Regions from separate parts of the Pseudovibrio sp. FO-BEG1 genome, predicted to be linked through region 1. Evidence: riboswitches for the same ligand, from Rfam matches in the RefSeq annotation. Region 1 holds a riboswitch; each other region holds the start of a gene.

Region 1 (5,522 bases):
TTCAGCTGCGACTTCAAACAGTTCATCAACCCCAAGATATCCTTTTAAGGTTCTAATATGCGGCATGAGATGGTTCCGACTTTCACGAATACCACCAGGCCCAAATCCGAACTCTCCTGAAGACGTGATCGCAACCAACTTTTTGCCAGATAAAATTGGCTCAATCGGATAATCACCACGAGCCAGGTCAAAGCTGAAAGTTTTGTTGATACGCATTACCTGATCAAACCAAGCCTTTAGAACAGCTGGCATGCCGTAATTGTACATCGGAGTAGACAGGACTATGATGTCGGCTTGCTCCAATTCAGCAATCAGGTTGTCTGACTGAGCAAGTAATGCATTTTGTGTGTCACTCCTGTTTTCTGGGGCAGTGAAAACCGCTGCTATCCAATCCTGAGTTATATGGTCCGGTGGATGTCTACCAACATCACGACAAATCACTGTGTCATTTGGTTTGTGCTGTTGCCACTCTTTCATGAAGGTTGCTGAGATGCTGCGGGAAATGGAGTTGTACTCCGGAACAATACTCTCGCTGCCCCGAATACTGGCATCAATTTGTAAAAGCGTTGTCATCAGAGACGTCTCCTTGTGTCTGCTTTTCTGGATTGTGGGGGCACCGGAAGTTATGCGAGTTCCTGCGAGAACAAGTGTGAAAGGTCTCCGACAAATGCGCGCTTAAGCTCACATTTCGTAAAGCGCCAGACACCATCCACTTTAGAAAAAGTATCAAAGTAATCCGCCGAGAAGATTGGCTTTAAGGGAAGGTCAGCTGTCTGCTGTACTACAAGGCCATAGCGTTTGCAGATTGCAATGCTGGCCTCCTTGTCAATCTCAAGCTGGATGTTGGTAGAGATGTGTCGGGTCTTAGGTGTCCCGTCCGGCTGGAGTAAAACAGTAGATAGAACACCTGCTAACAAGGCCTCTTTTCCTTGATGCATGTTGCCTTCCATGCCCCATTCCCCATTTTGCTGGCGGATAAACTCATCAAAATACTCACCTGAGTAGATAACCTGCAATGGAAAGTCATCGGCTTGCTGAATAACGACGATATATCGTTGGCACTCAGCTCTGCCAGCTTCTTCATCAACTCGTATGTCCAAGTTGGTGGTCATATGACGGGTGCGGGGTGTTCCGTCTTCGTACAAGATGACTCGCGTTAGAACCTGATCATACAGGTCCTTGCTGCTATGAACTGGCTCCGAGCCGTCAAAGTGCCAGCTTGCCTCTTTAAACAAGGCGGCGAACCCTTTGAGGTTCCCAGAATCCAGAGTGAAACTATATTGATTGATTAGTCTTTGAATTTGATCTTGCGACCGCATGGGACTGCCTCTGCCATTAGCTTTTGATCTCTCTCATGGAGACCAGAAGGTCAGGCTCAGTCCTACCTTGAGTACAAAATAAAGAACAACATCAGAGATTTCAGCTGACGGCTGAATGAGATTCAGGGCATCACTTACTTTTCAAAGAAACGCTGACCTATCGCGCTATCGCGAAACATATCTGCTTCATCCAGCAGCCAATCCTGAAACACCTGGACTTTCGCCCTGTTAGCTGAAGACTTGGGACAAACCAGATAATAGCTTTTGTTTTTGACAGAGTAATCGAATGGCGCAACCAAGCGTTCTTCTTCCAGGTCTCGTGCTGCTGCGATCAAACTAACCAAAGCAACCCCGTGTCCATCTCTGGCCGCTGAGATGCACATATGCTCTTCGGAAAACGTATTGACTGGTTTTTGTGGAGCAAACCTAAACCCTTGGCTCCTGAACCACCCCTCCCAGCTCGGGTCTTTGTCTGAAAATCCTGTCCACTCATACTGTATCAACTGGCCTTTCTGAAGCATTGATAGCTCTGGCGATGCAGGCAGATAATCTGGGGCACACACAGCTGAAACATAATCATCCAATATCCAGGCAGCGTGTAAGTCAACATGATCGGACTCGCCATATCGGATTGCCAGATCGATGTTGTCTTGTGGAAAGATAAGTAACTCATCGGAGCCCAGAACTTTCACAGCAATCAATGGGTTCTGCTCTGAAAATCGCTTGAGCCGTGGTACAAGCCAGTTTGAGGCAAAGGAGTTGGTGGTGGTAATTGTCAGTGTACCATCAAGGTCATCATTCAAGAGAGCCGCAGACCCGGCATTCAACTTCTCAAAAGCTTCTCGGATAAAAGGGGCGTAAATTTCCCCTTCTTTCGTTAGACGAAGAGATCGCGGCAGACGGTGGAACAACGCCACCCCAAAATGCTCTTCAAGGTTCTTGATCTGATGACTGATTGCCGTCGGCGTTACATGCAATTCCTCCGCCGCATCCTTAAAACTCAGACGCCGCACAACCACTTCAAACGCCTGTATGCTTTTTAAAGAAGGGATTTGAGGCATGGTTCGCTGAAACTCTGTTTGTGAGGCTTTGTTAGGAAATTAATAAATCTAAGATAGTTCAGAGTTTGGTCAAGAATTATGATTTGAAGCTAATCTTACTAATGCGTTTCTCTGAGTTCAAAAGGTTCGTTTACCAAATTTGAGTTGATCAATCGTTAGAATTTTACTGAGAGGGCCATTCTGGATTGGATAAGTTAGATTGTATGTTCAGTCCATTTGCCACTCTGGCGCTTACGGCATTCCACAACAATAAGCTGTGCATAGACTTCTATATGTTGACCGCCTCCTACGCAAATGCACTATATGAGCTATCTTGGTTCTTGCGGGGGTGACTCGCAAGCTAAGAGGGAAGCCGGTGAGATTCCGGGACTGCCCCCGCAACTGTAAGCAGCAAGCGGGCTCTCATTTATGCCACTGGATCGTATTCCGGGAAGGTAGAGAGCCTGTGCCAGAGCTGTGAAGTCAGGAGACCTGCCAAGGGACATTTTAACAACCACGGGCGGAGGGCCTGTTTGGGTTGCGGGCACGTTTGCGTTCCAGCGCAGCGTTGGCCTCTCATCCCCTGCCTCTTCGCCCATGCTACGGGGTTTGAAGCATGAGCATTACCGTATATTCCAAGCCTGCTTGCGTGCAGTGCACCGCTACCACTCGCGCGCTGGACAGCGCTGGAATCTCCTACGACGTGATTGACCTTTCTCAGGACACAGATGCTTTCGCTGCTGTACAGGAGCTTGGGTATCGCCAGGTCCCTGTTGTTGTTGCTGGCGACCAACACTGGGCTGGTTTTCGCCCAGATAAGATAAGCGCGCTCGCCTGATCTCGTGAGCGGGCTGGTCTACTTCTCAAGCCCATCCGGAAACACCCATCGCTTTGTTGAATGCCTCGGCCTATTGGCAGAGCGCATACCGTATCGTGCTTCTGAGCCTATGCCTCAGATGACGCATCCTTTTGTGCTGATTTCGCCAACTTATGCGGACGGCGAAGGGCGAGGGGCGGTGCACAAGCAGGTGATCCGATTTTTGAATGATGCGGCCAATCGAAACCTGCTGCGAGGTGTCATCGCCTCCGGCAACCGAAACTTTGGGGCGTTCTTCGCCCATGCAGGCACAATTATTGCCGCGAAATGCAACTGCCCTTGCCTTTACAAGTTTGAACTTGCTGGCACGGAAACAGACATTGCGCGGGTTCGTCAGGGGTTAGATTTATTTTGGAAACAACACTCTTAGAACAACCGGACAGCGGACAACAGGGTCTTGATTATCACGCGCTGAACGCCATGCTGAACCTCTATGACGCAGAGGGCAAAATTCAGTTTGACGCTGACCGCCAGGCTGCGCGTCAGTACTTTCTGGAACATGTGAACCAGAACACGGTGTTCTTCCATTCTCTGGAAGAGAAACTGTCTTATCTGGTACGCGAGAACTACTATGAAGCAGAGGTTCTGGACCAATATGACCCTGCTTTTGTGAAGGCCATTTTTGTGGCAGCTTATGAACGCAAGTTCCGCTTCCCAACGTTCCTTGGCGCTTTTAAGTTCTACACCAGCTATGCACTCAAGACATTTGATGGCAAACGCTATCTGGAGCGATACGAAGACCGTGTGGTGATGACTGCGCTGGCTCTGTCTCGCGGTGATGAAGACCTGGCTATGTGGATGATGGATGAAATCATCTCCAATCGGTTCCAGCCTGCGACCCCGACTTTTCTGAATGCAGGTAAGAAACAGCGCGGAGAGCTGATCTCCTGTTTCTTGCTTCGTTTGGAAGATAATATGGAGTCCATTGGTCGCTCCATCAACTCCGCCTTGCAGTTGTCTAAGCGTGGTGGCGGTGTCGCTTTGTTGCTGACCAATCTGCGTGAAGCTGGCGCCCCGATTAAGGGCGTTGAGAACCAGTCCTCTGGAGTGGTGCCTGTGATGAAGCTACTGGAAGACAGCTTCAGTTATGCCAATCAACTGGGCGCACGCCAGGGTGCTGGTGCGGTTTATCTGAATGCACACCACCCGGATATTCTGAGTTTCCTCGACACCAAACGCGAAAATGCAGATGAAAAGATCCGCATCAAGACCTTGTCTCTTGGCGTGGTTATTCCGGATATCACCTTCCAACTCGCCAAACAGAACGAAGAAATGTACCTGTTCTCGCCGCATGATGTTGAGAAGGTCTACGGCATACCATTCTCCGAAATCTCTGTGACAGAAAAATACCGGGAGATGGTCGATAACCCGAAGATCCGCAAGAAGAAGATGCGGGCCCGTGAGTTCTTCCAGTTGCTGGCAGAAATCCAGTTTGAGAGTGGCTACCCATACATTCTGTTTGAAGACACTGCAAATGCGGTTAATCCGGTGGCTGGCCGCATTAACATGTCCAACCTGTGCTCAGAGATCTTGCAGGTAAATGAGGCCAGCACTTTCAAGGATGATTTGTCCTATGCCCACCTTGGCTCTGACATCTCTTGCAATCTCGGTTCCCTCAATATCGCAAGGGCCATGGATGGCGGAGATCTGGGTTCGACCGTTGAAACAGCAATCCGCGCGTTAACAGCTGTTTCTGAAATGAGCGCTATCGTCTCCGTACCATCTGTGCGCCGTGGCAATGATGAAAGCCACGCCATCGGCCTTGGACAGATGAACCTGCATGGGTTCCTGGCACGTGAACTCATTCATTATGGCAGTCCGGAAGCTATCGACTTCACAAACATCTACTTCTGCATCGTGCTGTATCACTGCCTGCGCGCTTCAAATGCAATGGCTCGGGAACGTGGTGTTAGCTTCAAGGGGTTTGAAGACAGCCAATATGCTTCGGGAGCGTTCTTCGACAAATACGTTGAGAAGGATTGGCTTCCGGACACAGAGCGGGTTGTGGCTCTTTTTGAGAAGTTCGGCATTCATATTCCAACCCGTGCGGAATGGGTGGCTTTGAAAGATGCGGTGATGACGGACGGCTTGTTTAACCGCAACTTGCAAGCCGTGCCTCCAACCGGATCAATCAGTTACATCAACAACTCCACGTCCTCCATCCACCCCATCGTTTCCAAAATTGAGATCCGTAAAGAGGGGAAGATTGGCCGCGTTTACTACCCGGCACCGTTCATGAGCAATGACAATCTGGAGTACTATCGTGATGCCTACGAGATCGGACCA
Region 2 (5,522 bases), 500 kb from region 1:
GATATTGTTGGCGATGTTCTGCAGGCCTGCTGTCGTGATCAGCTCGTTGACAAGGCTGCCATCCCCAGCGGTGTAGCCGTTGGCGTAATAGACTCCTGCCCGTGCTTTCTCATCGGGCTGTGCTTCTACAAAACGCTGAACGGTAGCCTCAAACCGGCTGGCCAGTGCCTCAGCTTTTTGCTCTTGTCCCAGCACTTTACCGAGACGGCGGAGTTCTCTGGCGATATCCGGGATAGTGCGCACCGGCGGAACCTGCACCACGGTGATGCCAAGGCCGCGTAGCATCTGCACGGTGGTTTGATTGGTATAGGTGCCTGCGATCACCAGATCCGGGTTCATCAGGTAGATCTCTTCTGCCCCGCCGAAGTTGATCGGGTAGGCTTTTGCCTCTTCACTCATGACAGAGAGCGTTGGGTCTGATGCCAATCTGGAAACCGAGACAAGCTGCCCCTCACCTGCGAGCAACATGGAAAACTGGTCGGTGCACAGGTTCATGGATACGACCCGTCTGGGTGCACTCACTCCACTCACATCTGCATGGGCCGCTGCCGGGCTGATAACCAGCGTCATCAGCAGTGCGGTCTGCATGATCTTTTTGATCTTATTTCGCATTTAGACCTTTTGAGCAGCGTGAGAGTTTGGGACGCAGCATCGGGCAGTACTGAAGAAACCAGAGAATGCCGCCCAACCTTTGCTGAGCGGCATACTTAATCAGAAACTGGCGCTAACACCAGCGTAAACGGAAAGGCCCGGTGTCTGATAATCCTTGATCCGCTCATAGTCCTGATCCAACAGGTTCTCGCCGCGAACGTGGAATGTCAGATTATCATTGTACTGATAAGCCGCTTTTGCGTTGACCAAGACAAAATCGTCGAGGTCTCCGTTGTCTTCAATGCCAGAAACATAACTGGTGTTGAGGTTGAGAGACAAAACATCCACCGGCTTATACGTGGCGCCGACATTGACATCATGCAGAGGCACACGGCGCAGACGTTTTTTATCCGGCCCAACAGCCCATGTGTAGGTGTAAGCAGCATTGAAACTCAGGTTATCGAGCACATCCCAGCTGGCGGAGAGTTCTGCGCCCTGACTGCGGGACAAGCCGTCGATCTGTTCGTACTTGCTTGTGTACGCGATGAGATCTTCAGTCAGTATGTGGAAGTAAGTTGCTCCAAGACGTACTTTACCATCCAGGAAGTCCTGATCGATACCAGCATCAAAGCTCACGCTTGTTTCTGGCTTCAGATCTGGATTGGCTCCCCATTTGCCGAATAACTCGTTGAGAGAAGGTGCGCGGAAGCCATTGCCAAAACTTGAACGGAAGCGTGTTCCTTCCAGCAACTGGTAGGACGTGGTCGCGCGACCAGACCAGTATGTTCCAAAACGAGAATGGTGATCCAAACGGGATGACACAGAGAGACTAAGCTCGTCAGTCGGTTCAACCATTGCTTCAACAAAGCCACCAAATATACGACTGCTGCCATATTCAGCATAATCTTCATGCATCCAATCACCGCCAAAATTCAACGTGATTTCATCGGTTGCATCGAAGGTGTTCAACACATCAAACTTATAGCGATCGCCTTTATATGTACCAGGATTGTCACCGTAGTATTTACGAGTGGTATCAACAATCTGGAATGAAGCATCGGTTGTCATACGGTCATCCAACCAAGCAAAATTTGCTCCCAGTTTACCAATGTATTGGCGATAGTCCTGTTCGTTGCGGGCATCAGGATTATTAAAGCCATCATACTCGCTATGACCATCTGTACCGCGAGCGACAAAGTATAAGTTCAATGCATCTGTAACATCGACGGAGCCTTTTGCAGAGAAGGTCAGGTTTTCATATCCGTCTTCATCTGCAGCCCCGCCTTTGGGAGTTTGCGCGCTGAAACCATCGGTATGGTAACGCTGCACATTAACTGCAATGTCTGCTTTATCAGTAGCAGCCTGAAACCCATAGGACGCATTCACAGTCCCGTAACTACCACCCTCCACCGCAGCATTGTGTTTTACGGTGCCAGGCTCAGCTCGCTTGGTAATGATGTTGATGACACCACCAACAGCTTGTCCGCCATACAAAGCACTATGCGAACCTTTCAGAATCTCAATTCGCTCCACATCGTTTAACAGAATGTGCTCAAGACGCGCTTCGACTTGCGTTCCAGATGGGTCTGCAATATCGACCCCATCAACAAGGATTTTTGTGTAGTAGCCGCTCATTCCACGGATGCGTAGAGCACTTGCTTTCCCCGCCCCTCCGTTCTGCGAAAAGGAAATGCCTGGGAGTTTGATCAGGTATTCAGAGACGAACGTAGCGCCATCGTTTTTAAGGTCTTCTTCGGTGACGACATGGGTTGTGGAGCCGACTTTGCCGGCTTCGGTTTCCGTTCTGTTGGCGATGACGATGACTTCGTCGAGATCAGCTTCCTGCGCAGTTGATGCGAGGGTTGAGCTGAGGAGTGCTGAGAGAGCTACGCCGGATTTGAGGGTAGCTGCGATCCAAGATGTGTTACGCACGAGTTTGGTCCACCATTCACAGCAGCTTTCAGAACTGCTATGCTGTTGATTGCATTGTGCGTCTTTGGAGAAATCTACTCTAACCTCTTGAAAAGAGGTGTGTTTGATTGCCGGTCAGACGCACTGTGAATGTCACCTGAACGGAATACCGCCCCTTAGCACGCCCCGTGCTTTGGGTGAGTGACTGCATCTGGCAGGTCTCCTGGCTTGCGCGTCCTTATTGCTGCTCCGCCTTCCCAACACTGCTTTAAACAACAGCATCAGTGGCATGTGTGAGCAACAACTCTACGCTTACAGTTGCGGGGGCAGCCACGGCTTATCCAATAGGACCGTGTTCCCTTTTCATTTTCATCTGATCGATAAAAATACCAAATACCCGGCTATTGATCAGATTTCGGGGGCTTCCGTCAACTGCCTCTGCAAGGAACTTGATAAAATTCGACCAATTGCCGGGTAAACTCACAGAAATTGCAAGTGATTGTTCCACTACCAGATCTTGCGGTGCGGCCTTAGTCGGTCGCACCTGCTTGTGGTGGTTAGATAGAGTATGATCTTTCTCGCTGATTAGCTCATGAAGATCAGTGCACAGCCAACAATAACGAGGAGTGCTCCGATCCATGCACCGATGGCTGGGAACTCTTTGGTCTGCCACCAGAGAACTGGCAGCATCATTGCTGGTGTTGTTGCGGAAAGCGTAGAGACAATGCCTACTTCGCCGCCGCTGAGCGCATAGAGGATCAAGGTCATACCGATGCCCATGCCAAGCATGCCGGACAAGGATGCGAGTGCGACGATCTCTTTGTTGATCGGGTTTGCAAGGCGGAATGGACGGCCTGGCAGGTAGAACAGCGCCAGCAAGCCAAAGGCAGCGATAGTACAGCGCATGAGGGAGATCGCGACAGGATCAGCGCCGCTTTCCATGACGGGACGGATGATGATCGAACCCACGGACTGGGAGAGAGCCGCCAAAGTGCCGAAGAGGACGCCGACCACGACCGGACCTCTGATTGCTTCCCATTTATGCAGTTGGTCTTTGCGCTTTCCGAATGCGATGGCGAGGATAACGCCGACAAGAACGCAGGCAATGCCGATAACGGCCTGCAGAGACAGCTCCTCAGACAAGAACAACCAGCCCAGCAGAGCTGACATGGGTGCGTTCATAGAGAACAGAATGGCTGTACGGCGCGGCCCCATGCGATTGAGGGTGAGGAACAACAGTGTGTCCCCCATGAAGATGCCGATAAAGCCAGACAAGAAGATGAGTGATGCATGGCTAGAATCAACGGTATTCCATGTGCCGGTTGCAAACATATAGGCGCCCAGAAACAGCACAACGAACCACATGCGCACACAGTTGAAGCCGATGGCTCCTAAATGCGCAGCAGGTTTTGCAGAAATGAGACCACCGATGGCCCAGGTGGCAGCAGCACCGAGCGCGGCAACTTCGAATAAAAACATGGGGTGACCTAACCGACGAAACTACGGCCTTGGCGTAGATAATTTTGAAAACCCAAACAGCTCTAAAGCCCTTGGTTTTGTCGCGCAAGCTCAGTTTGGTGATATTTAGAACAGACCAACAGCTATTCAGGCAATAATGTTTCCAGTCTCAGCAAAAATGCAAATGACAGCCGTTAACTAAGTTGCTTTCAAGTGATCAGACACAATCTTGAACTTTCTACGTGCATTCGTTAGAGCTTCTACGTAGGGATTACATTGCTGTTCCTGCCTGATTTGCGTTTTGACGCTCTCTCCGGCTCCTTTGGTGACCTGTTCTAATCTGGAGTTTTTCCATGAAAGATATTGAAATTGCCCGCGCAGCAGACATGAAACCAATTGCGCGTATCGCTCAAAATCTGGAGATCCCGGAGGATGCTCTTGAGCCTTATGGTCGCTTCAAGGCCAAAGTGAACCTGGATGAGATGCCAGAGGTGAACAGCCGGCCACATGGAAAACTCATACTTGTGACTGCTGTTTCCCCTACTCCTGCAGGTGAGGGTAAAACAACAACGACGGTTGGCCTTGGTGATGCACTGAACCGCATTGGCCTGAAAACAACCATCTGCCTGCGTGAACCTTCTCTAGGCCCGTGTTTTGGCATGAAAGGTGGGGCTGCTGGTGGCGGTTATGCCCAGGTGGTGCCGATGGAAGATATCAATCTTCATTTCACCGGCGATCTGCATGCAATCACCGCAGCTCATAACCTGCTTTCAGCCATGATCGACAACCACATCTATTGGGGCAATGCGGAGAACATTGATCAGCGCCGCATCGTGTGGCGCCGCGTGGTGGACATCAATGATCGCTCACTGCGATCCATTACCACTGGCCTTGGCGGTGTGAGCAATGGATACCCAAGCGAGTCTGGCTATGACATCACCGTTGCCTCTGAAGTGATGGCGGTGTTGTGCTTAGCCGAGAACCTGCAGGATCTTCAGGACCGACTTGGCCGGTTGCTGATTGCGTATCGTAAAGACAAGACACCAGTTTACTGCCGTGACCTGAAAGCTGATGGTGCGATGACGGCTCTGCTGAAAGATGCCTTCCGCCCTAATCTAGTGCAGACACTGGAGAACAATCCGGCTTTTATTCACGGTGGCCCATTTGCGAACATCGCACATGGCTGCAACTCGGTGATCGCGACCAAGACTGCCTTGCGCCTTTCTGATTATGTGGTGACGGAGGCAGGATTTGGTGCAGATCTTGGTGCAGAAAAGTTCTTCAACATCAAATGCCGCCAAGCTGGTTTAACACCAAATGCGGTAGTGGTTGTGGCAACTGTGCGTGCCTTGAAGATGCATGGCGGCGTTGCCAAGAACGCGTTGACGGAAGAGAACATCGACGCACTTGAAAAAGGCATGAGCAATCTGGAGCGCCACGTCAAAAACTGCCAGAGCTACGGCGTGTCTGTAATTGTTGCCATCAATCGCTATGGCCCTGATACGGATCAGGAAATCGCCACCATAATGAAGCGTATGGAGAAACTTGGTGTAAAGGCCGTT
Region 3 (5,522 bases), 1.4 Mb from region 1:
TTTTGGTATCGCGGCCACCTTCTTCCTTAAACGAGATCGCACGCGTCAAAAGACGGCCATCGATTTCCGGCAGCACCACATGCATAGCAAGGTCGCGCGGGGATAAGCCCTGATCACTCTCCGCCCAGCCCTCTTCAGAGGAAGACGACAGTACGATTTGCAGAACGCATGCACTTGGATTGTCCAGCACCGTGCCGGAATGAACAGCCCCAGCGTTTGACAAAGCAAAGGCCGTGGCGTTCAGAACCACATCAGGCGGGCACTCTTCAAACACGCTGGAAACAACCGCCGCGCATTCCGCCTGTTTCAGGCTCGCCACATAAAGCACCAGCGGATTTATCCCCTGTGCCTCAAGCTCATGGCATAATGCCTGCACTGGCTCAATTGCTCCGCTTTGATAAAGCGCCCGATAAAACACGATGGCTGCAACAGGACGGCTCGGATCTTTCCAGCTCGCCCGCACATCATCCAAGGAAGGAAGCGAATGCCCCTGCAACATCAGCCCGGCCCGCGGCAACGCCATAGGCTCAGAAGGTGTTTCAACTGGTAGCTCAGCAATCCGCGCCGCATAAAGCAAGGCACCGGAAAGGTTCTCAGCACCACCCTCAATCAGATAGCGCCACAACATCTGCGCAGTTTCCAGCGGTACGGTGGAACGCTTTGCAAGCTCCTCATCCCACTTATCATCCCCCGGCAGCAGAACCAGCTTCACACCTTCAGCACGGGCGACCGCTTCCAGCCGTTCAACGCCGTAGCGCCAGTATTCAACGCCGCCCAACAGGCGCACGACCACAAGCTTGGAGGCTTGAATGCACTGCTCAATATAAAGGTCAACAGAGTACGGATGGGACAGCGCCAGAAAACTGGCAAGCCGCAGGGAGTAGCCCTCATGCTGGGCATGGGCGGCCGCAAGGCCAGCAAGCTCTGTGTCCGCTGCGCTTAAAAACACAACATCCGCAGGCGTCTGCCCCAGATCGACAGCCTCTTCTCCATCATCCAATCGGCGTGATTGCCCGACAAGTACGTGCATCAGGCAGAAACCAACTCAAATTCACTCAGCGCAGCATTCACGCTATGCTTGTCCAATCCTGCAAGACCAATCACAACCAGCTTGGAATGGCTTTCACTGCCAGCCGCAAACCAGGCTTCCACACGTGGGCCAACCGCCTGCACCAGCACCGGCGCCACTTTGCCTTCCACCACCACACTGCCTTTAATCCGCAGCACGCCGGAAACCTTCATGGCCGCCTCCACCTGAGCTTTCACCTCCTCAATGGAGGCAAACCGGCGGGTTGGCAGCACAAAACTCTCAAAGTCATCATGGGAATGATCGTGATGATGATGGTGGTGGTCGTGGTCGTGGTCGTGGTCGTGGTCGTGGTCGTGGTCGTGGTCGTGGTCGTGGTCGTGGTCGTGGTCGTGGTCGTGGTCGTGGTCGTGGTCGTGAGCATGCTGCGCTTCATGATGAGAAAGACGCAAGTCCATATCATCCTCTGCCCCGGCATCCCGGCCCAGCAGAACATCCAGTGCCAGCTCACCATGAGAGGTAGCCACAATCTCAACCCCATCGCGCAAACGGCCATTGATGGTTGCCTTCACCGCAGCAAGCTCTTCATCAGTCAAAAGATCTGCTTTGGAAAGCACAACAAGGTCGGCGCAGGTCAGCTGGTCAGCAAACAGCTCTTCTACCGGGCTTTCATGGTCCAGCGCCTCATCTGCAGCACGCTGCGCCGCAACCGCCTCTTCATCAGAGGCTACCTTGCCAGCAGCAACTGCTGGCGCATCCACCACAGTCACCACACTATCGACGGTGACGCGCGGTTTCACGGAAGGCCAATTAAATGCCCGCACCAAAGGCTGCGGCAAAGCCAGACCAGAGGTCTCAATCACGATCACATCCGGTACTTGCTCCCGCTCCAGAAGCATTTCCATGGTTGGCAGAAAATCATCCGCCACCGTACAGCAGATGCAGCCATTGGCCAGCTCCACCACTTCCTCAGCTGAACAATCCGGATCAGCACAACCATTGACCAGCGATCCATCAAAGCCCATCTCGCCAAACTCGTTGACGATGAGCGCAATGCGCTTGTCCTGCGCTTTCATCAAAAGACTGCGGACCAATGTGGTTTTTCCGGCACCCAGAAAACCAGTGATAATGACAGCAGGAATTTTTTTAGAAGGGGCAGCAAAAGAAACAGTCATAGGGAAATCTCCGGAAAAACAGCAGGCTTCAGCTGCAACGGTTGACCGGCAGCAACAAACATCACGTAGTGGCAAAACTCAGCGATACGCTGGTTGAGGCGCCCGGCCTCATCACGAAAGGCGCGGGCCATGGCGTTTTCAGGCACAATGCCCATGCCCACCTCATTGCCAACAAACACAACGGGGCATGGCAGATCGGAGAGCACAGCACGCAGCTGCTCAAGCTCAACGCTCCAGTCCCGCTGGGCATGCATAAGGTTGGAAAGCCAAAGCGTTAGGCAATCAACGAGGATGGCGCACTCCGCATGGGCATGCTCTTTCAGCACGCGCACAAGCTCCAGCGGCTCCTCAACAGTGTCCCAAAGGTCGCCTCGCTGCATCTTATGATGCGCGATACGTTCCTCCATTTCACCATCAAAGGCCTGGCCTGTCGCAATATAAGTCGGGCGTCGCCCGCTGCTTAAAACCAGTTTTTCCGCATATACGCTTTTCCCGGAACGAGCACCGCCCGTTACGAGACAATGGCGAACGCAAAGGTCGCCGCTCTGTTCAGCCATCTGAATTAGCTGATCAGCAAGCGCATGGAAGCCGAAGCTTCACTCAAAGAATATGAAAGTACAGCAGCTGTCTCACACGGAGACAGGGAAATATGTGTCATGAGCACCTCTCGCCGTCCACCCGACAGCAGTCCTATGTCAAATCATATCTCCAGCCGGTCTCCTGGCTTGCGGCTCTGTCGATCACAGCCCCTTCCCAGCCTTAAGAAAGGCCAGTGGGATTATCGCAATGATCTCGCCGCTCACAGTTGCGGGGGCAGCTGCGGCTTACTTCCATATATATGGAACCGCATTCCCGTTTAATCCTTCCGCCTGGAGCCTCGGCACAGACGAAAAGAAACTGGAGTTCTGGGCTTAAGTGTGGGGCGCAATCAGCTCCCCTGTCAATTGTCTTTGTGAGGATTCCAACATCACCGGAAAATCAAACCCGCAAAATCCGCGGTTTTTGGAGATTTCTGGCTAACCCCCTTGGATATCTCAATAAAAAAAACGAGAAACTGTCCACAAATCGAAAAATTCCTAAAAAACGACTTGGCAAACACACCATGCCTCTGTAAAAGCCTCCTCACGCAAACGGCGAGGCAAACTCGCAAGGGTGTCATGATCCCCGGTAGCTCAGTGGTAGAGCAAGCGGCTGTTAACCGCTTGGTCGCTGGTTCGAATCCGGCCCGGGGAGCCATCCTTTTTGAATTTCCCCTCCCCTTTAAATCAGTGTTTCATCTCACAGAATTCGTGCGCGCGCGTCTAACCCTACAATAATAAAAACAGTGGGTAGAAAACCATGTTCACGCGCAGCGAAACCGCAGCACTGGCAAGTGCCGCAGGCCGAAGAAACGGAGTCCATCTGGGTAGAACTCTCTTCCGCACAAAAGCGGAGGCACTCCATTTCGCCGCAAAACTCACCCTGATCCTGCATATGGCAACCAACTAGCCAAGCAACGCCTCCCCAAATTATCGGGGAGTTCATAAGCTGGGAGAGCTGTGCATATCACGCAGCACTTAAAACGCCGCACTACAGGCAGGCGCACCCCACACAAAAGGGGCAGAAATGAAGCGCTGTTGTTTCAAAAACTTAAGCCACTTGAAAAAATAAGTGATTTTTTTGCCAATGAGAGAAACTGAGACATCCATCACAGTTCTCTCCATTTCATATAGCAAATCAACACAATGAAAATTTTATACAATAGCAATTAAATAAGCTGAAAGTATAAATACGCGAAACATAATTTATATACAATTATTATGGCATAGATACTCTAAGTAAATACGTATACCTCTAATGTATCTGGTGCAATTTATCATAGTCACTACTTCGTGATGACTGTGTTATTGCACACAATAAGGCGCCCCCTCTGGGAAAGTTGCTGCGTGAAAGTCAGGGAGCCATCAATGAGTAGTCTGTTTCCGCTGTGCGGTCTGTCGCACGTCTTGAATTTTCGCTTCGCAAAATCTGGTCTTCTTGCCGCCTGTCTCGCTGCGCCGCTCACGCTGGCCGCGCCTGCTCTGGCAGAAACACCTCCTGCAACGGATCCGGTCACACCTTCCGGCCCGCAGCTTATTGATAAGTCCGCGGACGGCAACACCTACGCCATGCCAGAGGACTACCTCGCCGTCACCGTCGCCCCACCACCCAAAGCCCCTTATGCAGACCCGCTGGAAAGCGATCTGTCCATCTGGGTAGGTGAAGTCGAAATTCAGGGCCGCAAAACCCTATGGGTCGAGCTGATCGATCAGCACGGCGAAGTCATTTACAACTCCGAAGTCCAGCAGAACGAAACCCATCTCCTGCCAGATGGCAGGGCCATTGCGGTGACCGTGATGCAGCCAGACAGCCACAGCAAAGCCATGCAGTCGGCTGCTCTGAAGAAGGACCAGTCCCGCGTACCAACGGATGAGCGCTTTGTGGTCACCCGCAAGGAAGCTTTTGCCCCAGCGTTGGATACGCAGGTGAACCTGCTGGAGGTGCAGCCTGTTCCAGAGGAAGTTCATAATTCTTTCATGCTCCGCGCAGGAGAGAATGGTGAAATCCTCTGGAAGGCCACCAAAGACGCCATCTCTTGGCTGGAAAGCAGATCCTGACAGGAACCAGCTGCGCGCAAATCGATACTCTCTCAAATCGCATTTAGCGCGCACATTCGAACCGCACACACCCCGTGAGCAATTTTATTCTCCTACGGAAATCCGAAGAGAATAATATCCTAGTCTAACGCACCCTTTGGCAGCCCATTTCTTGTTCTTGCCGGGCCAGCACAGTAGCGTGGTCTCAAAAGGGGTCGAATACCCGCATTCTGAAATTTATCCTGATACGAGTTATTTGAGAGACACTATGGACACGCGCGCCTCTGCCATCGAAGCTATCGGCAACACCCCCCTCATTCGCCTCAAAGGCCCTTCTGAGCGTACCGGCTGTGAAATCCTCGGCAAAGCTGAGTTCATGAACCCGGGCCAGTCCGTCAAGGACCGCGCTGCGCTCTTCATCATCCGCGATGCCGTCAAACGCGGCACCCTGAAGCCAGGCGGCATCATCGTGGAAGGCACCGCAGGCAACACCGGCATCGGCCTTGCACTGGTCGGCAACGCACTGGGCTACCGCTCTGTCATCGTCATTCCCGAGACCCAGTCTCAGGAAAAGAAAGACATGCTGCGCATTGCAGGTGCTGAGCTGATCGAAGTTCCGGCTGTTCCGTATAAGAACCCGAATAACTACATCAAAGTTTCTCAGCGCATCGCAGAAGAGCTGAACAAGACCCATCCGCAAGGCGC
Region 4 (5,522 bases), 2.2 Mb from region 1:
CGGTCTTGCTGTCATCCAGCTTATCGCGAGACTGATCTACATAGCCAAGATGCACGCGCTCACCAAGCTCAACCTTACCACTGTCAGGAGTTTCCTGACCGGTCAGCAGCTTGAAGAGGGTTGATTTACCAGCACCGTTTGGACCGATCACACCAACAATACCACCGCGTGGCAGCTTGAAGGACAGATCGTCAATCAGCAAGCGATCACCAAAGCCCTTGGAGACATTCTCAACGTCGATCACGTTGTTACCAAGACGCTCACCAACCGGGATCATGATCTGCTCGATGGTAGGCATACGCTCTTCCTGAGCAGCCAGCAGGTCGTCATAAGCCTTAATACGGGCTTTAGACTTGGTCTGGCGGCCTTTCGGAGACATACCCATCCACTCTTTTTCGCGCTTGATCGCACGAGAGCGAGCCATGTTCTCACGGCCTTCCTGCTCCATACGCTTGGTCTTTTTCTCAAGGTATGTGGTGTAGTTGCCTTCGTAAGGGATGCCCTGACCGCGGTCGAGCTCCAGAATCCAGCCAGTCACATTATCGAGGAAGTAGCGATCGTGGGTGATGATCAGAACTGAACCCTTGAACTCGCGCAGGTGGCGCTCCAGCCAGTGAACGGTTTCAGCGTCCAGGTGGTTGGTTGGTTCGTCAAGCAACAGCAGATCTGGCTCGGAAAGCAGAAGCTTACAAAGCGCAACGCGGCGGCGCTCACCACCGGAAAGGTTAGTCACAGGGCTATCGGATGGAGGGCAGCGCAGCGCTTCCATTGCCATCTCAACCTGGCTTTCCAGGTTCCACAGATCCTGAGCGTCGATCTCGTCCTGAAGCTGAGCACCTTCCTCGGCAGTCTCATCCGAGTAGTTCATCATCAGCTCATTGTAACGGTCCAGCTTTGCCTGCTTGTGCGCAACGCCTTCCATCACGTTTTCAAAGACGGTCTTGTCCGGGTCCAGATGTGGTTCCTGCGGCAGGTAACCAACCTTGGCACCTTCAGCAGCCCATGCTTCACCGGTGTACTCTTTATCCAGACCAGCCATGATCTTCAAAAGAGTGGACTTACCTGCACCGTTAGGACCAAGGATACCGATTTTCGCATCCGGGTAGAAAGACAGGTGAATGTTGTCGAGTACTTTTTTAGCACCGTAGGCCTTGGAGACCCCGTGCATGTGATAGATGAACTGGCGCGCCATGGACTGCCTGCATCTCCTGATCTGTGTAAACTAAGAATTCTCTGGGAAGCACTCATAGTGGAAGCTGCGCCACGGGGCAATCCATAACACTTCAGCGAAGATCAAATCCGCCGCTTTTTTCTTCCAAAATCAGGATTTTTGCAAAGCCGCCAGCTTCGCGAAAGCAAGAAAAAGGGCAGCAAGTAAAAACCGCTGCCCCTGCTAAAAGTAAACTCGTAGAAACTTAACCCATCTTCAGCTGCGGAACCACGGTAAGATTCCGAACCACGGCATTGTCTTCAATGGCCTTCAGGCCCTTCACAGCAAGGAAGGTCACAATAGGCTCAAAGACAACAATTGCCAGATAAGACAAGGCAAACTGCGCCCACGCCGTAAACGGTGTTGCCACTTCGCCAATCATCAGCCAGAAGCCAACCATACCAGTCACACCAGCATAGTACATAGCATCCAGCTTCAGGATCTGAGCAAAGCTCAGACGTTTGGTCAGGTCTTTGTCAAACAGCTGCTTACCGCCCAGATAATGAACGGAAATCAGCGGCAGCATCAAAGACAGGCTGTTCACGCCGAGGTGGTACATGTCCTGCGGATCAAAAGCGAGTGCCTGAAACAACAGGCCGATCGCAAACCCTAGCAGAACAGGCGTAAAGCCGAGTGTCAGATACATCGCCATCGCCCCAATAAAATGAAGCTCGGATGGCCCGACAGACATATGGAAACTCTGCATGAAAATGGAGAAGAAACCAGCAGCCAAAAGTGTTTTCAGCGGAGTAAGCGGCTCTTTCAGAAATTCAGAGATCTGCTCTTTGCAGCCCCAAACAAAAACGCCGACGGCACCTGCATTGGCAGCGATAACCTTGGCCGCAGAAACGTAACCCGGTTCAATATGCATTTAATATGCTCCTCTTCGCACCCACCGTGCGGTTTGAGTTTATGTTGTGTCGGGCAGGTTTCCTGGCTCATGGCTTTTGCATCACTCGCCTTCCCAGAGATCATCTCCAGTGGCTTTTATGAGGAACGCACCACGTAACAGTTGCGGGGGCAGCTGCGGCTCGGGCCCATCTTTGGTCATCCCTACCGCATTCCCTTTTCATCCAAGAAGCTTGGCTTCTATAGAACCCAACAGCCGGAATATCGTAAATTCCAGGAGAAGACACAACTAGAAATAAGAGGAGGTTGGGAAAACGCTCAACTCCTGAGATTTTTACTCAGAAGAAGCCACTGCAAGCTGCAGGCAAAAAAAGAGGCGTGTACCCGGTGGTACACGCCTTTAAGAAAGTTGACACTCCCCCATCCGAGTGCCAGCCGAAGCTGCATTTAGAGATATCAGAGTGCTCCATCCCTTCATTGATCTTCATCAAAATAAATAAAATTACTTCTGAAACAGCAGATATTATTCATTGTTGCAAAACTAGTCAGTCCTTCAATCGATTAAAACTAGAACAACTCAAATATATCTCTGAGAGACCTCAACGAAAGTCTCAGTATTTTCTACTAATTCTTACTCAGGCTGGTCACGGAGGGAGCCTGCCACGAAAACTTCCTGAGCCAATGTCTCTCTGGTGAAATCACAAAGCTCCAAGAATCAACCTTTCCGGAGACCTTATCTGGAGTTGTGCCGGAGGCTTCTTGTACCCCACTCTGGCCAGACGCAATCTGAATTTTCAAAGTGCCCACGCCTTTCCCTGCCAGCTGCAATAGCCCCAGATCTGTCTGTGTACGGCCCAGAAAGACTGTGGGGGCTGCGCCAATCCGATCCCAGATCGCACGCGCCAACTCCAAAGACGGGGTTTCACTAGAAGTCGCTGACACTTCAATAACCCTGAAACGTGGCAAACCATAGTTCAGCTCCACCATGGTGCGATCCACTTCATGATCACCAAAGCTCAGCACCCAGATTTCAAAGTGATGTTCTTTCAGGAAACCCACCAGTTCCTTCAAAGGCTGATAGGCGAACTCCCGATACTTGGCACCAACTGCTTTCGGCCCATTGAGAGACAAATGAGCTCGCACGCTTTCGCTGTAGTCAGCGAAACTGCCAAGATCTCCGTCAGCATTGGGTGGCACGACTTTATTGTCAGCGCTCTGTACAGCGGCGCTCCACAATGCACCATCGCCCACAAGCACGGCAACTCGGTCTTCCAGTGCCACAAACTCCGGGCTTTCCGTCCGCCCCATGCGCTCAATGCTCTCGATAATCCCGTGACGTGCTGAGGTGGAACTCCAGCTTGGCAGGATATTATCCCGCTCACCACCGGTTGGCTGCATGACTGAAACTGCGGAGTATAAAAACAAGCTGGACCACTGCATCGCTCAAGATCACCCAGAAGCTGTTCAAGCAAGATGGAGACCTACAATGCACATCAATTGCCCATAAAAAATGAACTAAATGCAGTTGTGAAAAGAGAAGAGAATCATGATTGACGGGCGGAATCTCTTTTCTCTCAACTTGAAGACAAATACGAGTATTCACGTATATAAGTAATTTCAATCACCGAAACTTTTACTTACAATTTTCATCAATTTGCTTTGAAAGCGTCAGATAAACGTCATATACGCCTCTCTTTTCGATACTTTTTAGGATGAAACCCTCAACTCCCTAGAATTCTTAATAAATGCGCAACAATTTCAAACAATTATGCCCAAGAATTTCTTGGGGTACCCAAATGCATTTCCGAGCCCTTTTACTTCCAGTATTGCTCTTACTTACGCTGATTGGTTTATCGTTACACTTCATGTCGGTGTCTTCGTATGCGTCAATTTTTGATCCAGCGAACACCAGCCTTCAAGGCTCGTTAAATCAGGCAGAACTCCTGACACAGCAGCAGAACCTATGGACCATTTTGTCCGTGGGATTATTTGCGCTTGGTGTTCTTGGAATACTTGTCGTGTATTCCAGCCTGTTCATTCAGGAACGTATGCGGGCGTCCCGCTTCTTCAACCGCGCATTGCTTCTGATCGTAATCAGCTCTGCTGCATGCTTGTTGATTGACACCACTCTGAACCTGCCGGATGTCACAGCGCAGCTGACCCTTTGGCAGTCAGAGGTCGAGTTCATCCCTCAGAGCGAGGTCCATGCAGCCGCAATCCACGCCGCAATGGCCGCTATGATTGCAGTGATCGCATACTTGCCCCTGTCACATCAGCTCACACTCCGCGCAACCATCATCCTTGCACTCACAGTTGGTACTGTTATCTACCCGGCTTACTTGAAAGGTGTACAAGGGCTGCTGTTACATCCAATCAGCCAAGGCACTGTTCTTTCAGTAGGTTTTGAGCAGATCGGCGGAGGGACTGTCGTCACCCTACTGGCAACCTTTGTGGCATTCTCCGGTATTTTCGTCACCGGCATCAAGAACTCGCCTGCCCTGCCTGAGTACATCCTGCGCAATACACAAAACTACAACGTGCTGCAGATCAAAGCTGGTGCAGCTCTCATGGCTGTCGGTGGCATTGGTTTTTCAGTTGGCAACACAAGCATTTACTCTGGTGAGCTGGGCGCTGCGATCTACAACGTTCTGGTCGCTGCGGGCATCTCTGTTACCTTGGGTGTTCTCTTTGGCTTCTTTGCGCCAAGAAAGGTAATGTATCCAACCATTCTGCTGAGCCTGATCGGCGGTCTTGCATCGGCACTTGGAAATGCGCAACACCTGACGATCGAAGGCGTAGCAGCCCTATCACTCGTGGCCTCCGCCCTTTCAGTCACAGCTGCCCGCATTGTCTTCATCCGGACCAAAACCCACAAAGTCACGATCTACTACACGAGCCTCGGAATCGGCTCATTAGTGGGCCTCTTTGGCTACACTCTGGCACTTCCATCAGATAATGTTCTGGCGGGCTGGACCTTCGACAACTTCGTTCTCCAAGCCGTTGGCGCTTCTTTGACGACCCTTTGGGCCTTTATGACGGGTCTGATCCTTTTCTCAGTCTTCAAATACTCTGGCATGTTCCAGAAAGCAGATGAGATTGATCTGAACGATTCTCCAATCGTCAGCACCATCAGCCAGATGGAGAACCTGATCGGCAAACTGGTCTGGCATGATGCCAAGCTGGACGAGCGTCTGCCTGTTCGCGATACGGACCCGCAAGAACGCCTCGCCTCCCTCTTCAACTCATTCCTCGATAAGCTCCAGAGCGATGAGAAACGGCGGAAAATCAGCGAAACTTCAGACAGTAAGCAGCAGGAAGAACTCAGCAAACTCGCCACATTTGCCGAAGGTGCATTCGAAGGTCTCGCCATCTCAACTGATGGTATCATCGTCGAATGTAACCACGTTCTCTATGAACTTCTCGGCTATTCTGCGGGCGAAATGAGAGGCTCCAGCCTGCTGTC

The links. A riboswitch is a leader RNA that binds a small molecule or an ion and turns the genes downstream of it on or off. The one in region 1 is predicted to bind cobalamin.
Region 2: linked by a shared signal. The riboswitch ahead of PSE_RS13560 (TonB-dependent siderophore receptor) and the one ahead of nrdH (glutaredoxin-like protein NrdH) in region 1 are both predicted to bind cobalamin.
Region 3: linked by a shared signal. The riboswitch ahead of cobU (bifunctional adenosylcobinamide kinase/adenosylcobinamide-phosphate guanylyltransferase) and the one ahead of nrdH (glutaredoxin-like protein NrdH) in region 1 are both predicted to bind cobalamin.
Region 4: linked by a shared signal. The riboswitch ahead of PSE_RS21095 (energy-coupling factor ABC transporter permease) and the one ahead of nrdH (glutaredoxin-like protein NrdH) in region 1 are both predicted to bind cobalamin.

Annotation. Positions count from the first base shown of each region.
Region 1 is NC_016642.1:2,461,849-2,467,370, forward strand. Features, by position in the region: gene PSE_RS11335 (FMN-dependent NADH-azoreductase) at 1-573, opposite strand, end outside; gene PSE_RS26695 (nuclear transport factor 2 family protein) at 624-1,319, opposite strand; gene PSE_RS11350 (LysR substrate-binding domain-containing protein) at 1,454-2,380, opposite strand; cobalamin riboswitch at 2,678-2,874, shown strand; gene nrdH (glutaredoxin-like protein NrdH) at 2,976-3,197, shown strand; gene nrdI (class Ib ribonucleoside-diphosphate reductase assembly flavoprotein NrdI) at 3,202-3,606, shown strand; gene nrdE (class 1b ribonucleoside-diphosphate reductase subunit alpha) at 3,588-5,522, shown strand, end outside.
Region 2 is NC_016642.1:2,957,310-2,962,831, reverse strand. Features, by position in the region: gene PSE_RS13565 (ABC transporter substrate-binding protein) at 1-612, opposite strand, end outside; gene PSE_RS13560 (TonB-dependent siderophore receptor) at 712-2,523, opposite strand; cobalamin riboswitch at 2,698-2,911, opposite strand; gene PSE_RS13555 (DMT family transporter) at 3,088-3,981, opposite strand; gene PSE_RS13550 (formate--tetrahydrofolate ligase) at 4,314-5,522, shown strand, end outside.
Region 3 is NC_016642.1:3,812,497-3,818,018, forward strand. Features, by position in the region: gene cobN (cobaltochelatase subunit CobN) at 1-1,030, opposite strand, end outside; gene cobW (cobalamin biosynthesis protein CobW) at 1,030-2,202, opposite strand; gene cobU (bifunctional adenosylcobinamide kinase/adenosylcobinamide-phosphate guanylyltransferase) at 2,199-2,759, opposite strand; cobalamin riboswitch at 2,895-3,115, opposite strand; tRNA gene PSE_RS17060 (tRNA-Asn) at 3,364-3,438, shown strand; gene PSE_RS27395 (hypothetical protein) at 3,541-3,690, shown strand; gene PSE_RS17065 (hypothetical protein) at 4,149-4,838, shown strand; gene PSE_RS17070 (cysteine synthase A) at 5,086-5,522, shown strand, end outside.
Region 4 is NC_016642.1:4,686,588-4,692,109, forward strand. Features, by position in the region: gene ettA (energy-dependent translational throttle protein EttA) at 1-1,192, opposite strand, end outside; gene PSE_RS21095 (energy-coupling factor ABC transporter permease) at 1,416-2,081, opposite strand; cobalamin riboswitch at 2,116-2,327, opposite strand; gene PSE_RS21100 (hypothetical protein) at 2,684-3,499, opposite strand; gene PSE_RS21105 (EAL domain-containing protein) at 3,925-5,522, shown strand, end outside.